Azospirillum brasilense: one gene and its partner. The main gene of each other region encodes a partner of the protein of the gene in region 2 in a complex. Links are inferred from orthologs where the notes say so. Each region holds a gene or a part of one and is shown on either strand. Other genes may lie near its edges. The genes, in order: rpsG and tig.

What was found.
Region 1: the proteins of tig (region 2) and rpsG are in contact, whole or in part, in a crystal structure (PDB 3GTY), measured with the Thermotoga maritima proteins. The link is inferred for Azospirillum brasilense from one-to-one orthologs. Residues at the interface, in WP_004081061.1 of Thermotoga maritima: Glu122, Val124, Val129, Leu130, Tyr133, Glu188, Gly259, Ile262, Tyr263, Glu266, Ser270, Glu273, Gln274, Glu277, Arg308, Gln311, Ile312, Ser315, Tyr316, Glu325, Arg329, Arg336, Leu363, Phe366, Trp367, Arg373, Leu377, Arg381, Leu384, Glu387; in WP_004081843.1 of Thermotoga maritima: Lys34, Lys52, Lys55, Glu59, Arg62, Gln63, Glu66, Asn67, Lys69, Val71, Arg95, Ala109, Lys110, Lys111, Gly112, Arg113, Pro114, Glu117, Glu121, Ile124, Ala125, Tyr127, Asn128, Asn129, Thr130, Gly131, Lys135, Asp139, Arg142, Met143.

What each region holds. Positions count from the first base shown.
Region 1 is NZ_CP032345.1:764,755-772,816, forward strand. Bases 5,017-7,920 are described here. They hold rpsG (30S ribosomal protein S7), read right to left. Parts: upstream 6,752-7,920; coding sequence 6,281-6,751; downstream 5,017-6,280. Other genes in these bases: fusA (elongation factor G), read right to left, coding at 5,017-6,254; rpsL (30S ribosomal protein S12), read right to left, coding at 6,764-7,135; D3869_RS03910 (DJ-1/PfpI family protein), read right to left, coding at 7,455-7,920. Outside these bases: rplB (50S ribosomal protein L2), read right to left, coding at 1-456; D3869_RS03870 (50S ribosomal protein L23), read right to left, coding at 473-790; rplD (50S ribosomal protein L4), read right to left, coding at 787-1,407; rplC (50S ribosomal protein L3), read right to left, coding at 1,413-2,123; rpsJ (30S ribosomal protein S10), read right to left, coding at 2,184-2,492; tuf (elongation factor Tu), read right to left, coding at 2,948-4,138; more of fusA, read right to left, coding at 4,176-5,016; more of D3869_RS03910, read right to left, coding at 7,921-8,062.
Region 2 is NZ_CP032345.1:2,717,074-2,725,133, forward strand. What follows is about bases 2,227-5,128. They hold tig (trigger factor), read left to right. Parts: upstream 2,227-2,961; coding sequence 2,962-4,296; downstream 4,297-5,128. Other genes in these bases: D3869_RS12965 (malonyl-CoA decarboxylase), read left to right, coding at 2,227-2,612; clpP (ATP-dependent Clp endopeptidase proteolytic subunit ClpP), read left to right, coding at 4,398-5,033. In the rest of the region: D3869_RS12960 (NAD(P)H-hydrate dehydratase), read left to right, coding at 1-955; more of D3869_RS12965, read left to right, coding at 1,062-2,226; ATP-dependent Clp protease ATP-binding subunit ClpX, read left to right, coding at 5,246-6,514; lon (endopeptidase La), read left to right, coding at 6,800-8,060. UniProt on the Bacillus subtilis protein: Involved in protein export. Acts as a chaperone by maintaining the newly synthesized protein in an open conformation. Functions as a peptidyl-prolyl cis-trans isomerase.

The DNA of each region.
Region 1 (8,062 bases), 1.9 Mb from region 2 along the record:
ACCACCCTTGCCGGGCTTCAGCTCGACGTTGTGCAGCACGGAGCCGACCGGGATGTTCTTCAGCGGCATGGCGTTGCCGGGCTTCACATCCACCTTCTCGCCGGCGATGACCGTGTCGCCCACCTTCAGGCGCTGCGGCGCCAGGATGTACGAGACGGTGCCGTCCTCATACTTGATGAGGGCGATAAAGGCCGTGCGGTTCGGATCGTACTCCAGGCGCTCAACCGTCGCCGGGACGTCGAACTTGCGACGCTTGAAGTCCACCAGACGGTAGACGCGCTTGTGACCGCCACCCATCCGGCGCGCGGTGATGCGGCCGGTGTTGTTGCGGCCGCCGGACTTGGTCAGGCCCTCGGTGAGGGTCTTGACCGGCTTGCCCTTCCACAGCTCCGAGCGGTCGACGATGACCAGCTGGCGGAGCGACGGCGTAATTGGGCGATATTGCTTCAGAGCCATCGGATCACACTCCCGCTCAGATGCCCGTGGTCACGTCGATCTTGTTCCCCTCGGCGAGGGTCACGACGGCCTTCTTGAAGTCCGAGCGACGGCCGATGGTGCCGCGGAAGCGCTTGGTCTTGCCCTTGGAAACCAGGGTGTTGACCGCCGTCACCTTCACGTTGAACAGCCCCTCGACCGCCGCCTTGATCTCCGGCTTGGACGCCGACAGCGGCACGCGGAACGTCACCTGATTGTGCTCCGACGCCATCGTCGACTTCTCGGTGATCACCGGAGCCAGGATGAGGTCGTACATCCGCTCCTGGCTCACCGCAGGTTTCGACTGCTTGCTCATTTCAGGCGAGCCTCCAGCTGCTCGACCGCGTTGCGGGTCAGGACCAGCGTATCGCGGCGAAGAATGTCGTAGACGTTGGCGCCCTGCTCCGGCAGCACGTCGATCAGCGGGATGTTGCGCGAGGCCCGAGCGAAGTTCTCGTTCAGGTTGGCGCCATCGATGATCAGAGCCGAGGTCAGGCCGAGCGAGGCGAGACGGACAGCCAGTTCCTTGGTCTTGTGGGTCTCGGCCGAAGCGGCGTCGAGGACCAGGAGCTTGCCTTCCGCGGCCTTGGTGGACAGCGCGGTCTTCAGGGCCAGCTTGCGGACCTTCTTGGTCAGGTCGTGCTCGTGCGAGCGGACAACCGGGCCGAAGATGGTCGCGCCGCCGCGGAACTGCGCGGAACGCATGGAACCCTGACGGGCGCGGCCGGTCCCCTTCTGGCGGTACGGCTTCTTGCCGGTGCCGGAGATCTCGCTGATCGTCTTGGTCTTGTGCGTGCCGGCGCGGCGCTTGGCCAGCTGCCAGTTGACCATGCGGGCCAGGATGTCCGTGCGGGACGGGAGGCCGAAGACCTCGTCGGCCAGCTCGATCTCGCCGACGGTCTCGTTGTTCAGGTTCTTAATGGTCGCCTTCATGGCCATCACTCCTGCGGCTCGGCGGCGGCTTCAGCGGCCGGCGCAGCCTTGATCCCGGCGGGGAACGGCAGACCTTCCGGAGCCTTCTTCTTCACCGCGTCGCGGATGCGGAGCCAAGCCCCCTCGGCGCCCGGAACGGCACCCTTGAGGAAGATCAGACCGCGGTCCTCATCGACCGACACGACCTTCAGGTTCAGAACCGTGACCTTCTCGTCGCCGAGATGACCGGCCATCTTCTTGTTCTTGAAGACCTTGCCGGGGTCCTGGCGGTTACCCGTCGAACCGTGCGAGCGGTGCGACACCGACACGCCGTGCGTCGCGCGCAGACCACCGAAGTTCCAGCGCTTCATCGGACCGGCGAAGCCCTTACCGATGGAGGTGCCGGTGACGTCGACGAACTGGCCCGGGACGAAATGCGCAGCCGAGAGCTCGGCGCCGACCTCGATCAGCGCGTCGGCATCGACGCGGAACTCGACCAGCTTGCGCTTGGGCTCGACGCGCGCCTTGGCGAAATGCCCGCGCTGCGGCTTCGTGACGTTCTTCACCTTGATGGCGCCTGCGCCGAGCTGGACGGCGGTGTAGCCATCCTTGTCCTCGGTGCGAACGGCGACGACCTGGCAGCTGTCGACTTTCAGCACAGTCACCGGCACGTGCTGCCCGTCGTCCGTGAAGACGCGGGTCATGCCGACTTTCTGCGCGATCAAACCGGATCGCATTGTTCTTTATCTCCTGACCAGGGACATCCTCAGAGGGAGAGGTCCCTCAACAGCAACGAATTAGAGCTTGATCTCGACGTCCACACCGGCAGCGAGGTCGAGCTTCATCAGCGCGTCCACCGTCTGCGGCGTCGGATCGACGATGTCGAGCAGACGCTTGTGGGTGCGGATTTCAAACTGCTCGCGCGACTTCTTGTCGACGTGCGGCGAGCGGTTCACCGTAAACTTCTCGATCTGCGTCGGCAGCGGGATCGGGCCCCGCACCCGAGCACCGGTCCGCTTGGCGGTGTTGACGATCTCGCTGGTCGACTGGTCGAGCACGCGATGATCGAACGCCTTCAAGCGGATGCGGATGTTCTGGCTGTCCATGTCCAAACGTCCCTTGCACCTCGTTTCGGTGACGCGACTGCGCCACCGGCACCCCAAAATCTGTCCCCCGGGGACCCGCGGCGGCAGGCGAACCTGCGCCGGCTCACCGAAGCGGTGGGCGGCGGTTCGTCTGTCCGATCTGACGGCCGATACGAAAAAGAACATCCCCCGCATCGCAATGCGGATGGATGTTCCTGGCAGCAACCGGTGCAAGTGGAGCTTGCGGTGCCGTTCGTGATCGGGCTGCGTCTAGGCCGGACGTGCCTACTACCAACCCAAATTCCAGAGGGCGTAACGTGTATGCCCTAGGCGCCCCGGTGTCAACCCACATTTTCCCCCTTGTGACAGGAGGATGACGGGATCGGCCCGGCTCGGCGCGTCACGCCGCATTATCGCGGATCGGCCATGCAAAAAGGGGCCGGCCCGCGGGCCGGCCCCCTTCGCAAAAGACAACCTTACTTGATGATCGAGGCGACGACGCCGGCGCCGACCGTACGGCCACCCTCACGGATGGCGAAGCGCAGGCCCTCGTCCATGGCGATCGGAGCGATCAGCTCGACTTCCATGGAGATGTTGTCGCCCGGCATCACCATCTCGGTGCCTTCCGGCAGCTTCACCATGCCCGTCACGTCGGTCGTGCGGAAGTAGAACTGCGGACGGTAGTTGGTGAAGAACGGCGTGTGACGGCCACCCTCTTCCTTCGTCAGGATGTAGGCCTCGGCCTTGAAGGTGGTGTGCGGCGTGATGCTGCCCGGCTTGGCCAGAACCTGGCCGCGCTCGACGTCCTCACGCTTCGTGCCGCGCAGCAGCGCGCCGATGTTGTCGCCAGCCTCACCCGAGTCGAGCAGCTTGCGGAACATCTCCACACCGGTCACCGTGGTCTTGACCGTGGTCTTCAGACCGACGATCTCGACTTCCTCGCCGACCTTGACGATGCCGCGCTCGACGCGGCCGGTCACCACCGTGCCGCGGCCCGAGATCGAGAACACGTCCTCGATCGGCATCAGGAACGGACGGTCCTTCGGACGCTCCGGCTGCGGGATGTACTGGTCGACCTCGGCCATCAGCTTGAGGATCGCGTCACGGCCGATCTCCGGCGAACGGTCCTCCAGAGCGCACAGCGCCGAGCCCTTGACGATCGGAATGTCGTCGCCCGGGAACTGGTAGGAGGACAGCAGCTCGCGCACCTCCATCTCGACCAGCTCGAGCAGCTCCGGATCGTCGACCATGTCGACCTTGTTCATGAACACCACCAGCGCCGGCACGCCGACCTGGCGGGCCAGCAGGATGTGCTCGCGGGTCTGCGGCATCGGGCCGTCGGCGGCCGACACGACCAGGATCGCGCCGTCCATCTGCGCGGCGCCCGTGATCATGTTCTTCACGTAGTCGGCGTGGCCCGGGCAATCGACGTGGGCATAGTGGCGGTTGGTCGTCTCGTACTCGACGTGGGCGGTCGAGATCGTGATGCCGCGCGCCTTCTCTTCCGGCGCCTTGTCGATCTGGTCGTAGGCGGTGAAGGTCGCGCCGCCGCTCTCGGCCAGCACCTTCGTGATCGCCGCCGTCAGCGACGTCTTGCCGTGGTCGACGTGGCCGATCGTGCCGATGTTGCAGTGCGGCTTGTTCCGCTCGAACTTTGCCTTCGCCATGGTGTGTGCTCTCCGTCTCTTTGTCGTTCCAGCGGTTTCAGGCCATCCTGGCGCGGATGGTCTCCGCAATCGTCTGCGGCACCGGCTCGTGGTGGTCGAACTGCATCGTGTACTGCGCGCGTCCCTGGCTCATCGAGCGCAGGGTGTTCACATAACCGAACATCGACGCCAGCGGCACCATCGCCTGGATCGAGCGGGCGTTGCCCCGCTGGTCCATGGCAGTGATCTGGCCCCGGCGGCTGTTCAGGTCCCCGATGATGTCGCCCATGTAGTCTTCGGGCGTCACCACCTCAACCCTCATGATCGGCTCCAGAAGCATCGGGCCGGCCTTTTGCATGCCGTCGCGGAAGGCGGCACGGGTGGCGATCTCGAAGGCCAGCACCGAGGAGTCGACGTCGTGGAAGGCGCCGTCGACCAGCGCCACCTCGAGGTCGATCACCGGGAAGCCCGCGACCACGCCGTTGTGCAGCGAGGCCTCAAGCCCCTTCTGCACGCCTGGAATGAACTCCTTGGGCACGGCGCCGCCGACGACCTTGTTCCGGAAGACAAAGCCGCTGCCGGCGGGCAACGGCTCGAAGACCAGCCTGACCCGGGCGAACTGACCGGTGCCGCCGGTCTGCTTCTTGTGGGTGTAGTCGATCTCGGCGGTCCTGGTGATGGTCTCGCGGTACGCCACCTGCGGCGCGCCGACGTCGGCATCCACCTTGAACTCCCGCTTCATGCGATCGACGATGATCTCCAGATGCAGTTCGCCCATGCCCTTGATGATCGTCTGACCGCTCTCATGGTCGACGGTCACGCGGAAGGACGGGTCCTCCTGGGCGAGGCGGGACAGCGCCATGCTCATCTTTTCCTGGTCGGCCTTGGATCTCGGCTCGACGGCCACCTCGATGACCGGTTCCGGAAACTCCATCCGCTCCAGGACGATGGGCTTGGCGGGATCGCACAGCGTGTCGCCGGTCGTCGTGCTCTTCAGCGCGGTGAAGGCGACGATGTCGCCGGCGTAGGCCTCGTCGATCTCCTCCCGGCTGTTGGCGTGCATCAGCAGCATGCGGCCGATGCGCTCCTTCTCGTCCTTGCCGGGATTCAGCACGGCGGTGCCGGAGGCGACGGTGCCCGAATAGACACGCACGAAGGTCAGCGACCCGACAAAGGGATCGTTCATGATCTTGAAGGCGAGCGCGGAGAAGGGAGCGGCGTCGTCCGGTGCGCGCTCGTCCGTCTCGGGGCTGCCGACGCGATGTCCTCTGACCGCCCCGACGTCCACGGGAGCCGGCAGATAGTCCACCACGGCGTCGAGCATCGGCTGGATGCCCTTGTTCTTGAAGGCGGATCCACAGAGGACCGGCACGAAGCGCAAGCCGATTGTGCCCTTGCGGATGCAGGCCTTGAGCGTGTCTTCGGACGGCTCCTGACCGGACTCGAGATAGGCCTCCATGGCCGCGTCGTCGAGTTCCAGCACAGCGTCGAGCAGCGCCTGTCGGTGGCGCGCCGCCGCGTCCTTCAGGGCGTCCGGAATGTCGGTGTAATAGAATTCGGCGCCCAGCGTCTCTTCCTTCCAGACGATGGCGCGCATGGCGACCAGATCGACGACGCCGACGAAACCGGCCTCGGACCCGATCGGAAGCTGGAGGACGAGCGGGAAGGCGCCCAGCCGTTCCCTCATCATGTCGACGCAACGGAAGAAGTCCGCGCCGGTGCGATCCAGCTTGTTGACGAAACACATGCGGGGCACGCCGTACTTGTCGGCCTGCCGCCACACGGTCTCGGACTGAGGCTCCACCCCGGCAACGGCGTCGAACACCGCAACGGCGCCGTCGAGCACGCGGAGACTGCGTTCGACTTCAATGGTGAAGTCGACGTGGCCCGGCGTGTCGATGATGTTGATGCGGTGGTCGCGCCAGAAGCAGGTCGTGGCCGCGGAGGTGATGGTGATGCCCCGTTCCTGTTCCTGCTCCATCCAATCCATCACCGCGGTGCCCTCGTGCACCTCGCCGATTTTGTACGACTTTCCAGTGTAGTACAAAATCCGCTCGGTGGTCGTGGTCTTACCGGCATCAATGTGAGCCATGATGCCGATGTTGCGGTAACGGTTCAGGGGATGGGAACGGGGCATGACAAGCACCTGGGCCGGTGGGTGCCTTACCAGCGGTAGTGCGAGAAGGCCTTGTTGGCTTCCGCCATACGATGGGTGTCTTCGCGCTTCTTCACAGCGGTGCCACGCTGGTTGGCGGCATCCAGCAGCTCACCCGACAGACGCTCGGTCATGGTGTTTTCCGAGCGGGCGCGGGCGGCGCCGATGAGCCAACGGATGGCCAGGGCCTGGGCGCGGTCCGTGCGGACCTCGACCGGAACCTGATAGGTGGCGCCACCGACGCGACGCGAGCGCACTTCGAGGTGCGGCTTCACGTTCAGCAGGGCGTCATGGAAGACCTGAACCGGCTCGTTCTTGGTCTTGGCCTCGATGCGGCTGAGCGCGCCGTAGACGATGCGCTCGGCGGCCGACTTCTTGCCGTCCAGCATCAGGCAGTTCATGAACTTGGTCAGGACGCGGTCGCCATACTTGGCGTCCGGCAGGACCTCACGCTTCTCGGCGCGACGACGACGGGACATCGTGAATACTCCTTACTTCGGACGCTTCGCGCCGTACTTCGAACGACGCTGCTTACGGTCCTTCACGCCCTGGGTATCGAGCGTGCCGCGGATGATGTGGTAGCGAACGCCGGGAAGATCCTTCACACGGCCGCCGCGGATCATAACCACCGAGTGTTCCTGGAGGTTATGGCCTTCACCGGGGATGTAGGAGGTCACTTCGAAGCCGTTCGTCAGGCGAACGCGGGCGACCTTACGCAGAGCCGAGTTCGGCTTCTTCGGCGTGGTCGTGTAGACGCGGGTGCAGACGCCACGCTTCTGCGGGCACGCCTCCATCGCGGGAACCTTATTGCGCGCGGCCAAGGGCTCGCGCGGCTTACGGATCAACTGGTTGATCGTCGGCATATCTGCCCTTCATCCCTTCAGGTCGATCGGCCGGCGGAGCCGGACCGATTGGAAAGTCGCCCGGCAACACCGGACGATGCAAAAGCCCGCCTGCGAAGCCTGAGGGGCTTCGAGCGGGCCCAATGGTCGATCGCCGTCGGATCGGTTCACGAAGAACCTGTCGTTCAGCTATGTCGCTTGGGTTCAGCCGGATGCCGGACGGGATGGACGAAAGACCTTCCCGAGGCTCCTTTTGAAGTTCGCGGACTATATGGGTCCGCCGGGGACCCGTCAAGCGCGCAGATGACCGTTCGTCATGCGCTTCGACGACGTTTTTGCGTCAGCCGGCGCCCCCGGAGCGGCGGCGCCGCAAGGCCTCGGCACCCGCCGCCACCGCGGCGGCCCGCGCGTCCAGCATCGGGCGCATCCGGGCGAGGAGATCGGCGGTCACCGCCTCCCCGGCCCCGTCCGGCGACCCGGCGTCGAAGGGCGGCTGAGGATCGTACTCGATGGAGAGCTGGACGCGCTTCGCGGTGTCCGCGCCGAACATCTCGCCGACGATGCGGAGCGCCACGTCGATTCCCGCGGTCACGCCACCGCCGGTGAACAGTGTGCCGTCCACCACCACGCGCTCGGCCACCTGGGTCGCACCGAAGGCCGCGAGGAACTCGCGGGAGGCCCAATGCGTGCCGGCCCGTCTCCCTTCCAGCAAGCCGGCCGCACCGAGCACCAGGGAGCCGGTGCAGATCCCGGAGAGATAGCGGGTGCTCGACGCCCGCTCCTCCAGGAAGGACATGACCTCTTCATCGGTGAGCAGCGCGTTGATCCCGCCACCGCCCGGCACCAGGAGAAGATCGAGCGGCGGCGCTTCGGCAAAGGTGTTGGTGGGAAGGATGGTCAGGCCGGTGTCGGAGCGCACCGGATCGAGCGTCTTCCACAACAGATGCA
Region 2 (8,060 bases):
CACCTTCTTCCGCCGCAAGCCCGGCCATCTGCTGCTGCCGGGCCGCGCCCTGTGCGGCGAGGTGGTGGTCGCCGACATCGGCATCCCCGACACCGTGCTGGACGCCATTGCGCCGCAAACCCTGGTGAACGGCCCCGACCTGTGGCGCCAGCGCTATCCCTGGCCGCGGCTCGACGCCCACAAATACGCGCGGGGGCACGCGCTGGTGCTCGGCGGGGCGCGGATGACCGGCGCGGCGCGGCTGTCGGCGCGGGGGGCCCTGCGCGCCGGAGCGGGGCTGGTCACGGTGGCCTGTCCGCCCGACTCGGTGCCGATCTACGCCGCCGGTTCGCCCAGCCTGATCGTGACCGACGTGGCGGACGAGACCGCCTTTGCGGCCCTGCTGGCGGACCCACGCAGGAACGCGGTGCTGCTGGGGCCGGGCGCCGGCGTCGGGCAGGGCACGCGGAGCCATGTCCTCGCCGCGCTGGGTGCCGGAAAGGCCTGCGTGCTGGACGCCGACGCGCTGACCAGCTTCGCCGAGTCGCCCGCCGACCTGCTTGACCGGCTGAACGAACGCTGCCTGCTGACCCCGCACGAGGGCGAGTTCGCCCGGATCTTTCCGGACCTCGCGGCGACGGAGGGCGGCAAATTGACCCGCGCCCGCGCCGCGGCGGCGCGCTGCGGCGCGGTTGTCCTTTTGAAAGGCGCCGACACGGTGGTCGCGGCGCCGGACGGGCGGGCGGTCGTCAACGCCAACGCTCCGGCCGATCTTGCGACCGCCGGCTCGGGGGACGTGCTGGCGGGCATCGCGCTCGGGCTGATCGCCCAGGGGATGGACGCGTTCGACGCCGCCTGCGCCGCGGTCTGGCTGCACGGCGAGGCGGCGAACGCGTTCGGACCGGGTCTGATCGCCGAGGATCTGCCGGATGCGCTGCCGGGGGTGCTGAAGCGCTTGAAGGCGGGGGCGCGCTGATCCGGGAGCCCGCCGGGCATACATACGCCCGGGCAGGGGGCTTACCCTTAAGGCCGGGCTCAAGCTATGGCTTGCCGAGAGCCTGTCCGCACGCCAGACTCTGGGTATGAGCGAGACGCCCGAGATCAAATCCGCCGAGCCCGTTCCGTCCCAAGCCCCAACACCTGGGGTGGGAACACCGCCGGGCTTGCTCGACCGCACCCTGGACACGCTGCGCGCGGGCTGGCGCGAGATCGCCGCCTCCGCCCGCGGGGTGGTCGGCGCGGCGCCGCGCGCCAATCTGCCCAAGGAAGACGCGGAGCGGCTGAAGGAGCAGATCGAAGCCTGCCTGGAGGGCCGCGGCGGCGAGGTGTCGGCGCGGGCCCGGGCGGCGCAGCTTGGCCGCACCTATCTGGCGCTGGACGGGCAGGGGCGGCGCAATTTCCTGATGATGCTCGCGCGCGACTTCGATGTGGACCGCGCCGCCGTCGACCAGGCGATGGCCACCTTCCAGACGGCGGGCGATCCGGTGTCGCGCGGCCACGCCGAGCGCGCCCTGCGCCGCGCGCTGGAACCGCCGCGGCTGCGGCTGCTGACCCAATTCAACGGCCTGCCGGAAGGGGTGAAGTTCCTGGTCGACCTGCGCGCCGAACTGATGGAGATGGCCCGTGGGGAGCCGCTGCTCCAGGCGCTGGAGGACGATATCAAGAGCCTGCTGCGCAACTGGTTCGACGTCGGCTTCCTGGAGATGCGTCGGATCACCTGGGACAGCCCGGCCTCGCTCCTGGAGAAGCTCATCAAGTACGAGGCGGTGCACGAGATCAGCGGTTGGCGGGACCTGAAGGACCGCCTCGACTCCGACCGCCGCTGCTTCGCCTTCTTCCACCCGCGCATGCCGAACGAGCCGCTGATCTTCGTGGAGGTCGCCCTGGTCCAGGGCATGTCGGACAACGTGCAGGCGCTCCTCGACCCCTCCGCCCCGGTCTGCGACCCGAAGAGCGCCGACAGCGCCATCTTCTATTCCATCTCCAACGCCCAGGTCGGCTTGGCGGGAATCAGCTTCGGCAACTTCCTCATCAAGCGGGTGGTTGACGGGCTGACCGGCGAGTTCCCCAACATCAAATGCTTCGCCACCCTGTCGCCGATTCCCGGCTTCCGCCGCTGGCTGGACCGCGAGCTGGCCGAGCGCGGCGATTCGCTGCTCAGCCCGCCCGAGGCGGAGCGCATCGCCGAGGCCATGACCGCCCTGCAGGACGGCGACGAATCGGACGGGGAGGGCGACGCGGCGGAGCGTCCGGTGCTGGCCGGCGCCTTGGCTCTGCCCTCCTGGCACACCGACGACGAGCTTCAGAAGCAACTGCGCGGCCCGCTGATGCGGCTGTGCGCGCTTTACCTGACGACGGCGCGTGCGTCCGACCGCCGCAGCGAACGGTCGGGCACCGCGCCGGCGCGGGCGCTGGACCCGGTCGCGCATTTCCATCTCAGCAACGGTGCCCGCATGGAGCGGCTGAACTGGCTGGGCGACCGCTCGTCCAAGGGGTTGCGGCAGTCCTGCGGGATGATGATCAACTACCGCTACAAGCTGGGGGAAATCGACGCCAACCACGAAGCGTACCGGGGCGAGGGCAAGGTCAACGCCTCCTCCTCCATCCGGTCTCTGGGGAAGGGGGGCGGATGAGCCGGCTCGCCGCCCGCCGAGGCGCTTCCGTCGGCGCTTCCCGGAGCACCCACCAATGGCGTGCGGAACGGCGCCCATTTTGCCTGTTTGCGGCGCGAACCCTGTGCTATAGAGCGGACTTCGCCGGCAGTCCGTCGGGTGTTCCGCACCCGTCGCGGGCTGTCTATGCCATTGCGGGCGTGGCGGAACTGGTAGACGCGCCGGATTTAGGTTCCGGTGACTTCGGTCGTGGGGGTTCGAGTCCCTTCGCCCGCACCATGGCAACAGCTTGGACCGCATGGGAACACACGGTCTCGGGCCGCCCGGACGGGCGCCGCCGGGCCGGACAACGAGATAGGCTTTCGTTCCGATGAACATCACCGAGACCAGCGCCGACGGCCTGAAGCGCGAGTACAAGGTCGTCATTTCCGCCCAGGATATCGAACAGAAGGTGCAGGGCCGGCTCGAAGAGCTGCGCCGGACGGTGCAGCTCCCCGGCTTCCGTCCGGGCAAGGTGCCGGTTGCCGTGATCAAGCAGCGCTACGGCGGCAGCGTGCTGGCCGAGGCTCTGGAGGATGCGATCGCCGACAGCTCGCGCCAGGCGCTGAACGAGCGCGGCCTGCGCATCGCCATGCAGCCGAAGATCAACGTCGAGAAGTACGAGGACGGCGGCGACCTGTCCTACACCATGGGCGTCGAGCTTCTGCCGGACATCGAGCCGGGCGACCTCAGCGGCCTGGAGCTTGAGAAGCCGGTCGCCACGGTCGAGGACTCGGCCGTCGACGAGGCGCTGACCCGTCTGGCCTCCGCCCATTCGGTGCAGGCCCCGGTCACCGAGGACCGCGCGGCCGAGAAGGGCGACATCGCCGTGATCGACTTCGCCGGTTCGGTCGATGGCGAGGCCCTGCCGGGCATGGACGGCAAGGACTACCCGCTGGAGCTGGGCGCCAACCAGTTCGTTCCGGGCTTCGAGGACCAGCTGGTCGGCGCCAAGGCCGGCGAGCACCGCACGGTGAAGGTCACCTTCCCGGCCGACTACCCGCACGACCGCCTGAAGGGCGCGGACACCGTGTTCGAGGTGGACGTCAAGGAGCTCCGCAAGAACGTCCCGGCCGAGGTCAACGACGACCTCGCCAAGGAGTTCGGCATGGAGAGCCTGGAGAAGCTGCGCGAGGCCGTCGGCGACCGCATCAAGAGCGAGTACGCCAACGTGTCGCGCCTGCGCGTCAAGCGCCAGCTCCTCGACAAGCTGGCCGAGGCGCACTCCTTCGAGGTCCCGCCGGGCATGGTGGACGTCGAGTTCGAGGGCATCTGGCAGCGCCTCCAGCAGGAGCTGAAGAACGGCACCGCCGGTGAGGACGCCGGCAAGCCGGAGGATGAGCTGAAGACCGAGTACCGCGGCATCGCCGAGCGCCGCGTGCGCCTGGGCCTGCTGCTGTCGGAAATCGGCCGCCGCAACGACATCCAGGTGACCCAGGACGAGATCAACCGCGCCCTGATCGCGGAAGCCCGCCGCTTCCCCGGCCAGGAGCGTCAGGTGTTCGAGTTCTTCAAGCAGAACCGGGAAGCGCTGGAAAACCTCCGCGCCCCGATCTTCGAGGACAAGGTCGTCGACTACATCCTGGACCAGGCCAAGGTGAGCGAGAAGCCGGTGTCCGCCGAAGAGCTGATGAAGGACCCCGACGAGGAGGCCGAGGCGGCCTGACGTCAGAAAGGTTGAGGGGCGGCCTACCGGTCGCCCCTTTCCATTCCTATATGTAGACTGCTCAGACGACTAACCGAGCTGCGGGAGCAGGGAAGACCACCATGTACGACTTCGAACCGAAGATGAATGCTCTGGTCCCGATGGTCATCGAGCAGACCAACCGGGGCGAACGAGCGTACGATATTTACTCGCGCCTGCTGAAGGAACGGATCATTTTCTTGATCGGTGGCGTGAACGACGCCGTCGCCAGCCTGATCTGCTCGCAGCTGCTGTTCCTGGAATCGGAAAACCCGAGCAAGGACATCGCGCTCTACATCAATTCGCCGGGCGGCTATGTTTCGGCCGGCCTCGCCATCTACGACACCATGCAGTACATCCGTCCGCAGGTGTCGACGGTGTGCATGGGACAGGCGGCCTCGATGGGCTCGCTCCTGCTCGCCGCCGGCGCGCCGGGCAAGCGCTTCTCGCTGCCGAACAGCCGGATCATGATCCACCAGCCGTCGGGCGGCGCCCAGGGCCAGGCCTCGGACATCGAGATCCAGGCCCAGGAGATCCTGAAGCTGCGTTCGCGCCTCAACGACATCTATGTCAAGCACACCGGCCAGTCTCTCGACACCATCGAGGCGGCCATGGAGCGCGACAAGTTCATGTCGCCGGAGGAGGCCAAGGCCTTCGGGCTGATCGACGAGGTCGTGGAAAAGCGCCCCGGCTCGATCGGCGACGGCAACGCGGCCTGAGGGGGCGCGCGAACTAATGATTGATTGCGCCGGTTCCCTGTTGTTGAATGATGGGGAACCGGTCCGATGGATCGGGTTCGAAGGATGAGCGGATGCGTTAACCTTGTCACGGGCCTTGCCCGGGACAACCTTTGAAAGGACCGGCGTCGGGGGACGCCGCAGGCGGTTGACAGGTTATACGGATCAGTCCCCCGCGAGATGACGGAGTACCGATGAGCAAGTCCAGCAGCGGCGATTCGAAGAACACGCTCTACTGCTCCTTTTGCGGCAAGAGCCAGCACGAGGTCCGCAAGCTGATTGCCGGTCCGACGGTGTTCATCTGCGATGAATGCGTCGAGCTGTGCATGGACATCATTCGCGAGGAGAACAAGACGACCCTCGTGAAGTCCCGCGACGGCGTGCCGACCCCGCGCGACATCCATGCGGTACTGGACGATTACGTGATCGGCCAGCATCACGCGAAACGGGTCCTTTCTGTTGCAGTGCACAACCACTACAAGCGGTTGGCGCATGGCACGAAGCACAACGACGTCGAACTGGCGAAGTCCAACATCCTGCTGGTCGGCCCCACGGGCTGCGGCAAGACGCTGCTCGCCCAGACGCTCGCCCGGATCATCGACGTTCCCTTCACGATGGCCGACGCCACGACCCTGACCGAGGCGGGCTATGTCGGTGAGGACGTCGAGAACATCATCCTCAAGCTGCTCCAGGCCGCCGACTACAACGTCGAGCGGGCGCAGCGCGGCATCGTCTACATCGACGAGGTCGACAAGATCAGCCGCAAGTCCGACAACCCGTCGATCACGCGCGACGTGTCGGGCGAGGGCGTGCAGCAGGCCCTGCTGAAGATCATGGAGGGCACCGTCGCCTCCGTGCCTCCGCAGGGTGGCCGCAAGCACCCGCAGCAGGAGTTCCTGCAGGTCGACACCAGCAACATCCTGTTCATCTGCGGCGGCGCCTTCGCCGGGCTGGACAAGATCATCGCGCAGCGCGGCAAGGGCACGTCGATCGGTTTCGGCGCCGATGTGCGCGGGCCGGACGAGCGCTCGACCGGTGACATCCTGCGCGAGGTCGAGCCCGAGGATCTGCTGAAGTTCGGCCTGATCCCGGAATTCATCGGCCGTCTGCCGGTGGTCGCCACCCTGGCCGACCTCGACGAGTCGGCTCTGGTGGAGATCCTCACCAAGCCGAAGAACGCCCTGGTCAAGCAGTACCAGCGTCTGTTCGAGATGGAGGACGTCCGTCTGGAATTCTCCGACGATGCCCTGCGCAACATCGCCCACAAGGCGATCCAGCGGAAGACCGGCGCGCGCGGCCTGCGGTCGATCATGGAGTCGATCCTGCTCGACCCGATGTTCGATCTGCCCGGCCTGTCTGGGGTGGAGAGCATTCTGGTCAACAAGGAGGTGGTCGAGGGGCGCGCCAAGCCGCTCTACGTCCACGCCGAACGCCGCGGGGAGCAGCAGGCACCGGGTGCCTGAGTTCGTCACGGCCGATCAGTACCGGATACGGGGAAGGGCGCCTTCGGGCGCCCTTCGTCGTTTTCGGCTTTTGGAGACATCGAGGGTCTCAGCCGGGCGGCGGAACGGCCGGACCGGCATGCCGCACCGCCATACGGAATTGGGGTTCTGGCCCTTGAAGGGGGGCTATGGCTGTGCCACGTTAGAAAAAGTGCCGGTTTCCGATCCCTGTGCTCATCCCCCGAGGCGGGGGTCCTCCCAGGCCCATCCCGGGCTGACGGCGTCCCAATGAAAGAGGCCCAATCAATGTTCGAAATCCCTCGTGGTGCCCTCTATCCGGTCCTGCCGCTCCGCGACATCGTGGTTTTCCCCCACATGATCGTGCCTCTTTTCGTCGGCCGCGAGAAATCCGTGCGCGCCCTGGAAGACGTGATGAAGGACGACAAGCAGATCCTTCTCGTCACCCAGAAGAACGCCGCGCAGGACGATCCGACGCCGGCCGATATCTACAGCGTCGGCACCGTTGGGACCGTGTTGCAGCTGCTGAAGCTGCCCGACGGAACGGTGAAGGTGCTCGTGGAGGGCGGCCAGCGCGCGTCCATCACCAAGTTCGCCGAGAACGAGGATTTCTTCCAGGCCCACGCCGACCTCGTCGAGGAGAAGGTCGGGGAAAGCCAGGAGCTTGAGGCGCTGGGCCGGGCCGTCGTCTCGCAGTTCGAGCAGTACATCAAGCTCAACAAGAAGATCCCGCCGGAGGTTCTGGTCTCGATCAACCAGATCGAGGAGCCGGGCAAGCTGGCGGACACCGTCGCCTCCCACCTCGCGCTGAAGATTCCGGAGAAGCAGCAGCTCCTGGAATGCGCCACGGTGTCGGAGCGGCTGGAGCGGGTCTACGCCTTCATGGAAGGCGAGATCGGCGTCCTGCAGGTGGAGAAGCGCATCCGCAACCGCGTCAAGCGGCAGATGGAGAAGACCCAGCGCGAGTACTACCTCAACGAACAGCTCAAGGCGATCCAGAAGGAACTCGGCGAGACCGAGGACGGCCGCGACGAGTCGGCCGAGCTGGAAGAGAAGATCAACAAGACCCGCTTCTCCAAGGAAGCCCGCGACAAGGCCCTGGCCGAGCTGAAGAAGCTGCGCTCGATGAGCCCGATGTCGGCCGAAGCGACGGTGGTGCGCAACTACCTGGACTGGATGCTGTCCATTCCGTGGAAGAAGCGCACCAAGGTGAAGAAAGACCTGAAGCTCGCGCAGAAGATCCTCGACGCCGACCATTACGGCCTGGAGAAGGTCAAGGAACGCATCCTCGAGTATCTCGCGGTCCAGAACCGCATGAACAAGGTGAAGGGGCCGATCCTCTGCCTCGTTGGGCCGCCCGGCGTCGGCAAGACCTCGCTCGGCAAGTCGATCGCCAAGTCCACGGGGCGCAACTTCGTGCGCATGTCGCTGGGCGGCGTGCGGGACGAGGCCGAGGTCCGCGGCCACCGGCGCACCTACATCGGCTCGATGCCCGGCAAGGTCATCCAGGGCATGAAGAAGGCGAAGTCGTCCAACCCGCTCTTCCTGC